DNA from 2 places in the Priestia sp. JSM ZJ58 genome. Region 1 is predicted to be linked to the other one. Evidence: a T-box and tRNA genes for the amino acid it is inferred to sense, from the RefSeq annotation. Region 1 holds a T-box; the other holds one or more tRNA genes.

Region 1 (4,373 bases):
AAATAAACAACACTTAAATAGAATCTTATCAGAGGTTCAAGAGAGTATGTTGAAAAGGAGTATATAATGGTAAACTTACGATCGAAATACAACATTCCTAATGATGCTGTGTTGACGATAGCGGGTACAGTTGGAGTTGGGAAATCTACGATGACTCAATCATTGGCTGATGCTCTCCAATTTCGCACATCGTTTGAAAAAGTAGATTCCAACCCTTACCTGGACAAATTTTATGGGGATTTTGAACGCTGGAGCTTTCACCTACAGGTATATTTTTTAGCGGAACGCTTTAAAGAACAAAAGAAGATTTTCGAGTATGGCGGCGGCTTTATCCAAGACAGATCCATTTACGAAGATACCGGTATCTTTGCTAAGATGCATTTTGAAAAGGGAACAATGTCTAAAGTAGACTATGAGACATATACAAGCTTGTTCGATGCAATGGTTATGACTCCATACTTCCCTCATCCAGATCTGCTCATTTATTTGGAAGGCAGCTTCGAAGATATTGTAGATCGCATTCAAGAAAGAGGGCGACCAATGGAACAACAAACGCCTCTTGATTATTGGAAAGAGATGCACGCCCGATATGAAGAATGGATTAATAACTTTACGGCTTGTCCTATTCTCCGTTTAGATATTAGAGAATACGACCTTCTCAAGGATCCTGATTCAATTGAATCAATTGTTGAAAAAGTGGCTCGCTTTTTACAACATAATGAAAAGTTAAAACGTCGTCAGCTATAAAAAAATGCCGCTTTAATAAATAAAGCGGCATTTTCAACAAATAAAAAACCGTTACTTATAAGTAACGGTTTTCCAATCTCCAATTTATCGCGCTATGTTAATTGCATTATAAGTCAAATATGGCGGAGGAAGAGGGATTCGAACCCCCGCGGGCTTTAACACCCCTGTCGGTTTTCAAGACCGATCCCTTCAGCCGGACTTGGGTATTCCTCCGTATCGACAAGTATTAATTTATCATATAAAAATAATGAAGTCAACTCTTTTATTAATTTTTTTAAAAAAGATGTTCATTAAAAATTAATTTAATGAACATCTTCTACTTTTATTTAGAAATAACTTCTTTATTTCCCATATATGGACGCAGCACTTCTGGAATTTGAATTGATCCATCTTCCTGCTGGTAGTTTTCTAAAATTGCAGCTACCGTACGGCCAATTGCTAAGCCAGAACCATTTAGTGTATGAACATGTTCTGGTTTTGCTTTTGTATCACGGCGGAAGCGAATATTAGCACGGCGAGCTTGGAAGCTTTCAAAGTTTGAACAAGAAGAAATTTCACGATAAGTTTCATAACTTGGAATCCAAACTTCAATATCATACTTTTTGGCTGCTGTGAAACCTAAGTCAGCTGTACACATGCTTAGAACTCGGTAAGGTAAACCTAATAGTTGAAGAACCTTTTCAGCATGGCCCGTTAATTTTTCTAATTCATCATAAGAATCTTCTGGCTTAACAAAGCGAACAAGTTCTACTTTATTAAACTGATGCTGACGAATAAGCCCACGTGTATCTCTTCCTGCAGAGCCTGCTTCTGAGCGGAAGCAAGCACTATACGCTGTATAAGTAATTGGAAGCTGATCTCCGCTTAAAATTTCATCACGATGTAAATTTGTAACTGGTACTTCAGCTGTAGGAATTAAGAAATAATCTTCTTCTTTAATTTTAAATGCATCTTCTTCAAATTTAGGAAGCTGCCCTGTTCCTGTCATACTTGTACGATTCACCATATATGGAGGAAGGATTTCTTCATAACCATGCTCATCCATATGTAAATCCATCATAAAGTTAATAAGAGCACGTTCTAATCTTGCACCTAACCCTTTATAAAATACAAAGCGGCTTCCCGTTACTTTCGAAGCTCTTTCAAAATCTAAAATATTTAAATCTGTTCCTAAATCCCAATGCGGTTTTGGTTCAAAATCAAATTGTTTAATTTCTCCCCATTTGCGAACTTCTACGTTATCATCTTCAGTTTCACCTACAGGCGTACTTTCATGTGGAACGTTAGGAATTGAAAGCAGCAATAGCTCTAACTCTTCTTCAACGCTGCGAAGCTCTTCATCCAATTGCTTTACGCGGTCTCCTACTTCACGCATTTCGACGATTAAATGATCAGCATCTTGTTTTTCACGTTTCAATTGTGCAATTTGCTGTGATACTTCATTTCGCTTGCTTTTTAACTCTTCTGTTTGAGCAATTAGCTCACGGCGTTTTGCATCTAACTCTTCAAAGCGACCTAAGTCCGTTAAGTCCTCACCACGAAACTTGAGCTTTTCTTTTACTTCATTAAAATTAGCACGTAAAAATTTTAAATCTAACATACTGAGTACCTCCTTTAGTATAAAAGGGCAAAATAAAAACTCTCATCCCTATGAAAGGGACGAGAGTTTACCCGCGTTGCCACCCTAATTGAAAGCTAAAATAAGCCTTCCTCTTAAACCAGATAACGGATGAACCGAAACTGCCTACTACTTTTTCGACAGCTTGCTCCAGGACGGATTCATAAGGATTGATTATCGATTCACACCAGCCATCGACTCTCTTGAAATCAAAAATCTTATTACTATTTCCTATCAACGCTTTATACCAATATCATTTTTATTAATCATAATGTACTACAAGTCTTTACAAGATGCAATTCATTTATACAGGTTTTTTCGAAGCTTCTTCAACCATTGCTACAAAATACTGAGCCATGCGAGCATCATCTGTTAATTCTGGATGAAACGAACATCCCAAGAATTGACCTTGTCTTGCTGCAACAATTCGGTCGTTATGCATTGCCAAGACTTCAACGTTTTCTCCTACTTCTACAATATGCGGAGCACGGATAAATACGCCTATAAAATCTTCACCAATATCTTTAATATTTAGAGCAGCTTCAAAGCTATCTCGTTGGCGCCCAAATGAATTTCGAGCTACCGTAATATCCATAACACCTAAATGGGGCTCTTCACGGTCAACAACTTGTCCTGCAAGTAAAATTAAACCCGCACACGTACCAAACACCGGTTTACCTGCTTGTGCAAACTGGCGAAGAGGTTCCATAAAGTCATACTTGTCAATCAGACGACGCATCGCTGTGCTTTCGCCGCCCGGTAGGATTAAACCATCTATTTCGTCTAGCTGTTCAACTTTTTTAATGATAATGGCTTCAGCGCCTGCTGCTTCTAATGCTTGTGCATGCTCGCGAAAGGCACCTTGTAATCCTAACACGCCTACTTTTACCATTTTGTCAAAACTCCCTTTAAATTACCATCCACGCTCTTGCATGCGGTTTTCTGGTAATAATGATGAAATTTCAATCCCTTTCATTGCACTTCCTAATCCTTTTGACAAGTTTGCAATGAGTTCATAATCTTGATAATGCGTTGTTGCCTCAACGATTGCTCGAGCAAATTTTTCAGGGTTGTCGGATTTAAAGATTCCTGAACCAACGAACACACCGTCTGCTCCAAGCTGCATCATTAACGCTGCGTCTGCTGGTGTTGCTACACCGCCCGCTGCAAAGTTTACAACCGGTAGGCGACCTTCACGTTTAATTTGTAGTAATAACTCATAAGGCGCGCCTAATAGTTTTGCCTCTGTCATTAACTCATCTTCGTCCATGCCCACAACTTTACGTACTTGAGCGTTTACTTGGCGCATATGACGCACTGCTTCCACGATGTTTCCTGTCCCTGGTTCGCCTTTTGTACGAAGCATTGCAGCTCCTTCAGCAATACGGCGGGATGCTTCACCAAGATCACGACAACCGCATACAAATGGAACCGTAAATGTATTTTTATTTAAATGAAACTCCTCATCAGCTGGAGTCAACACTTCACTTTCATCGATGTAGTCTACACCCATCGCTTCTAGCACGCGTGCTTCAACAATATGGCCAATACGAGCTTTTGCCATAACTGGAATGGACACAGCATTCATCACTTCTTCAACAATTGTTGGGTCTGCCATACGAGACACGCCGCCTGCTGCACGGATATCAGCTGGAACACGCTCTAATGCCATAACGGCAACAGCGCCTGCTGCTTCTGCAATTTTTGCTTGCTCTGCGTTGATCACGTCCATGATAACGCCACCTTTTTGCATTTCCGCCATTCCTCGTTTTACACGATCAGTACCTGTAATGTTATTCATGTTTGTCTTCCTCCTGTATCAAGTGTTTCACAATAATTTTTAGTGTATATACAAAATTCAAAACTTAGTGTCTATTTTACCGTATTTTTCGGAAAATTCCTATCTAATTTATAGATTATATACAAACAAATCTAAAAATAAAAAAAGAGATACTCCCTTGTAGTATCTCTTCTTTCTCTTGAGTTATCATTAAAACCAGTTATTCAC
Region 2 (4,373 bases), on a different contig from region 1:
AAAAATAAATGATCGTATGCCCTGCTCCAACAATAGCTAATAAAATGGGAATACTTTTTGCTTCATCAAAAAATAGTACGGCTATTAAAAATAAAGATATGGAAACGACCCGCCCAATATTCAGAAATACTTCTCTGACAACAATGTATTCGATTCTTTTTGAAACAACGTCCTTTGCTCGTCCAATCACATCGTACGTTAGAGAAATGAATGGAACCAACAAAATAGGATAGGCAATAGCAATACAAACAGCATATATAATTAACTTTGGATACGATAAGTTAAAGATAAGCAAAAAGACTGCTCCATAGAGAAGGAGGCCCCCGGTGAAAATAAATCGAAGGCGATTTTTTTGCTTAATAAATCTTGAGGCTACATAGTATCCTACAAACGCCACCGCTGAATTCACCAGTCCATAAGTTCCTAAAGCTAATTCACTTCCCGTCGTAATAAATACCATGACGGATACGACAAAAATGAACGTACCTTCACGCAATCCTTGAAAGAAATGAGCCTGTAATATTCGATTCCAGTCTTTGTTGACTTTTCGTTCAGCCCACACTTCTTTAAATTTGTATACTCCTTCAGCTGCGCGTCTTGTAATAAAAAAACTAAGCACAACGGCACCGACAAACAATAGCAGAGATACACCAAACACAATTTTATACCCAAGTGATTCATACAAAGCGGAAATAACAAAGCCCGCTCCTAAAGGACCAATCATCCCTGCAAAAGAGTTTAAGATCCCTAAAAATCCGTTAAAAAAGTCTCTTGTATCAGGTTCTGTAATTTCAAAAGTTAGCACATTAAAAGCTAGCCAATAAAAGCCATATCCTATACCCAGCAGTCCACCAAGCAATACTAAATACTCGGCTGCGTTAGCTCCACTGACCAATACAGCGATATAAAAAACAGCTAAAAAAGATACGCCTAACCTTAAAACCACAACCCGGTCAATTCGTTTGGCCCATTTACCTGCTAAAATAAACGTAAGCGGCTGAAGCACCACTACCGCTAAATTATAAATAGCGAGATCCGAAAATTCGCCTGATTGTTTCCACAGATAAATGTTAACAAACGAATTGGAAATTGAAATAGCCAAGGCATAAAGACCGCCTATAATTAAAAGCAAAAGTAAATCTTTACTAACTTCTATATCTCCAACTACTTTTTTTAATAAAGGCATATCAAAAAACTCCTTTTCTCTTCTACACCTAGTGTGTGAAAAAGAAAAGGAGATATGTAAAAGAATTGGAAAACAAAAAAGCCAGTAAAGGTAATAATTACTTTACTGGCTCTTAAATACGTCTTCAGCTTATTTTGCAGCGTCGTAACGCTTAGCAACTTCGTCCCATTTTACAACATTAAAGAATGCTGAAATGTAATCTGGACGGCGGTTTTGATAATTTAAGTAGTAAGCGTGCTCCCAAACGTCTAGACCAAGAATTGGCGTTTTGCCTTCCATTAATGGGCTATCTTGGTTTGGTGTGCTTGTTACTTCTAATTGGCCGTTGTTTACAACTAACCAAGCCCAGCCAGAACCGAAGCGAGTTTTAGCTGCATTTGCAAATTCTTCTTTGAATTGATCAAAGCTGCCGAATTTGCTAGCAATAGCGTCTGCTAATTCACCAGTTGGAGCACCGCCGCCGTTAGGGCAAAGGATTGTCCAAAATAATGAGTGGTTCGCATGACCGCCACCGTTATTGCGTACTGCTGTACGGATATCTTCAGGAACAGCATCTAAGTTTGAAATTAACTCTTCAATACTTTTGCTTTCTAAATCCGCTTTGCCTTCAACAGCAGCGTTTAGGTTTGTAACATATGTGTTGTGATGTTTTGTGTGGTGAATATTCATTGTTTCTTTGTCGATATGTGGTTCCAGTGCATCGTATGCATAAGGTAGTTCTGGTAATTTGTAAGCCATGAATAATTCCTCCTTCAAAATATGTAAGCATTTTGGCGCAAAAGCACCATATACGTTTAGATTAGCAAATTTACCCTACTCTTTCAAATAAAAAGTACCTAATCCATGATTTATATTTACCTAATTCCCATTCGCTATTCTTTTAAACATAAAAAAAGCTTCTTTTTCTCAAAAGAAGCTTTGAATAGACAATAGTATGGCGGAGGAAGAGGGATTCGAACCCCCGCGGGCTTTAACACCCCTGTCGGTTTTCAAGACCGATCCCTTCAGCCGGACTTGGGTATTCCTCCAACCCTATAAATGGTGGACCCTGCAGGACTCGAACCTGCGACCGGACGGTTATGAGCCGTCTGCTCTAACCAGCTGAGCTAAGGGTCCACGTGGCTCCACAGGTAGGACTCGAACCTACGACCGATCGGTTAACAGCCGATAGCTCTACCACTGAGCTACTGTGGAACAATATGAATTATGTATGTCACAAACGTAAATTGGAAAATAGCGGCGGAGGGGATCGAACCCCCGACCTCACGGGTATGAACCGTACGCTCTAGCCAGCTGAGCTACACCGCCATGGCTCCACAGGTAGGACTCGAACCTACGACCGATCGGTTAACAGCCGATAGCTCTACCACTGAGCTACTGTGGAACAATATAACATTTACTAGCGACATTAAAAATTTAACATGTTTCTGGCCTAAAGTCAATATATTATTTTAAAACAGCGTATAAAAAATAGGCAATCATCAACAGTTGAATAAATCCTTTCGAGATAGCGCCACTAAAAAAGCCAATAACCGAACCTACTCCAATTTTTACTGCGTTGCTAATTGTGGTCCGATGAACAATCAGTTCTCCTACAATCGCTCCGATAAACGGCCCTAAAATAATTCCAAATCCCGGAATAACAAACGGACCCACAAGCAATCCAACTGTACTTCCCCAAACGCCTGCTTTAGTCCCTCCGAATTTTTTCACACCAATAATATTAGCGATATAGTCTGCTAAAAAAAGTGCGACAACTAACAATCCTTGTATCACCCAAAATAACCAGCTATAGGAGCTAAAATCATAAAATAAACCGTATATAACAAATCCTAGCGCTACAAATAGCACGCTTGGGATGATGGGATAAACCAACCCAACAAACGATACAACAAAGCTAATGATAACTAATGCCCAACATAAAATAGCCATGCCCGCACCTATCCTTTTTATTATTACTATTTATCATACAATAACCACTCTTATAAAGAAAGGCCTTGCATGAGCAAGGCCTTTCTTTATTTTACCTTTGAATATGTCTTTAGATAGCGATCTCCGAGTACCGCTTCCGCAATATTAACAGCATGATCTCCAATTCGTTCTAAATTGCTAATGATATCGACAAAAACAATAGCAGCAGAACCTGTACATACATTTTCATTTAGACGTAAAATGTGCTTCTTACGAAGCAGACGCTCCATTGCATCAATCTGCTCTTCTTTTTGAATGACCTGGACTGCTTTTTCTCTATCTACTTTTTCTAAAGCAAAAACAGCTTCTTTAACTGTTACAATAGTCAATTCGAACATATCAGCTAAGTCGGTATTAGCTTCTTTTGTCATTCTCACCTTATTTGTAATTTGATAATCAACAAGTTCAATGATATTTTCAAAATGATCGCCAATACGCTCAATATCTCGCGCAGTATCTAGAAGCACAGAATGCTCTTCGCTTTCAGCTTCTGACATGGAAGAGCGGGATAACAACACTAAATAATTCGTGATTTTTTTATCTAAATTGTTAATGGCATTTTCAATTTGCATAGTAGCATCAGAATGTTTAGGATGGCGCGTCTTCAAATAACTATTGGCTTCTTCTAACCCAATCGTCGCGAATTCTCCCATACGAATAAGCTCTGCTTTTGCCTGCCCAAGAGCAATTGAAGAAGACTGTTCAATAAAAATAGGATCAAGATGTTTAGGTTTAAAGTCTATAACAGCATCTTCACCAGGAATCAGCTTTGTAACAATTAACGCAAGCAGACCGATAAGAGGGAACTGAATAATTGTATTGGTTGTGTTAAAGAGACCATGAGCAAATGCAATCGTCATTTCTGGGTTTAAGCCCATCGTCTCTCTCAAGTACTCCACAAGACGAGTAAATAACGGCAAGATAATTAAAAAGATAGTTGTACCAATTAAGTTGAACATTACGTGCGTTAAAGCAGCCCTTCTTGCTGCCACACTTGCCCCGATTGAAGCTAAAATAGCGGTAATAGTCGTACCAATGTTGTCTCCAAACAATACAGGCAGCGCGGCATGTATATCAATAGCGCCCTGTCCAAAAAGTTCTTGTAGAATTCCGATAGTAGCGCTAGAGCTTTGCACAATCACCGTAAATAAAGTGCCAATTACAACTCCTAAAATCGGATTATCACTCATGCTTACAGTTAAATCATGAAACTGTT

What was found. A T-box is a leader RNA that pairs with one kind of tRNA and senses whether it is charged. The one in region 1 lies ahead of serS (serine--tRNA ligase), so its partner is inferred to be a tRNA-Ser.
Region 2: it encodes a tRNA-Ser, which carries the amino acid that the T-box ahead of serS (serine--tRNA ligase) is inferred to sense. The anticodon was not compared.

Annotation. Positions count from the first base shown of each region.
Region 1 covers NZ_JBISEM010000013.1:7,434-11,806, forward strand. Annotated here, with positions in the region: gene ACH6EI_RS27370 (deoxynucleoside kinase) at 1-67, shown strand, start outside; gene ACH6EI_RS27375 (deoxynucleoside kinase) at 67-747, shown strand; tRNA gene ACH6EI_RS27380 (tRNA-Ser) at 868-960, opposite strand; gene serS (serine--tRNA ligase) at 1,070-2,347, opposite strand; T-box leader at 2,400-2,612, opposite strand; gene pdxT (pyridoxal 5'-phosphate synthase glutaminase subunit PdxT) at 2,670-3,257, opposite strand; gene pdxS (pyridoxal 5'-phosphate synthase lyase subunit PdxS) at 3,279-4,166, opposite strand; gene ACH6EI_RS27400 (serine hydrolase) at 4,356-4,373, opposite strand, start outside.
Region 2 covers NZ_JBISEM010000001.1:378,119-382,491, reverse strand. Annotated here, with positions in the region: gene ACH6EI_RS01945 (MFS transporter) at 1-1,186, opposite strand, end outside; gene sodA (superoxide dismutase SodA) at 1,316-1,924, opposite strand; tRNA gene ACH6EI_RS01935 (tRNA-Ser) at 2,122-2,214, opposite strand; tRNA gene ACH6EI_RS01930 (tRNA-Ile) at 2,226-2,302, opposite strand; tRNA gene ACH6EI_RS01925 (tRNA-Asn) at 2,306-2,380, opposite strand; tRNA gene ACH6EI_RS01920 (tRNA-Met) at 2,421-2,494, opposite strand; tRNA gene ACH6EI_RS01915 (tRNA-Asn) at 2,496-2,570, opposite strand; gene ACH6EI_RS01910 (DUF456 domain-containing protein) at 2,633-3,118, opposite strand; gene ACH6EI_RS01905 (Na/Pi cotransporter family protein) at 3,205-4,373, opposite strand, start outside.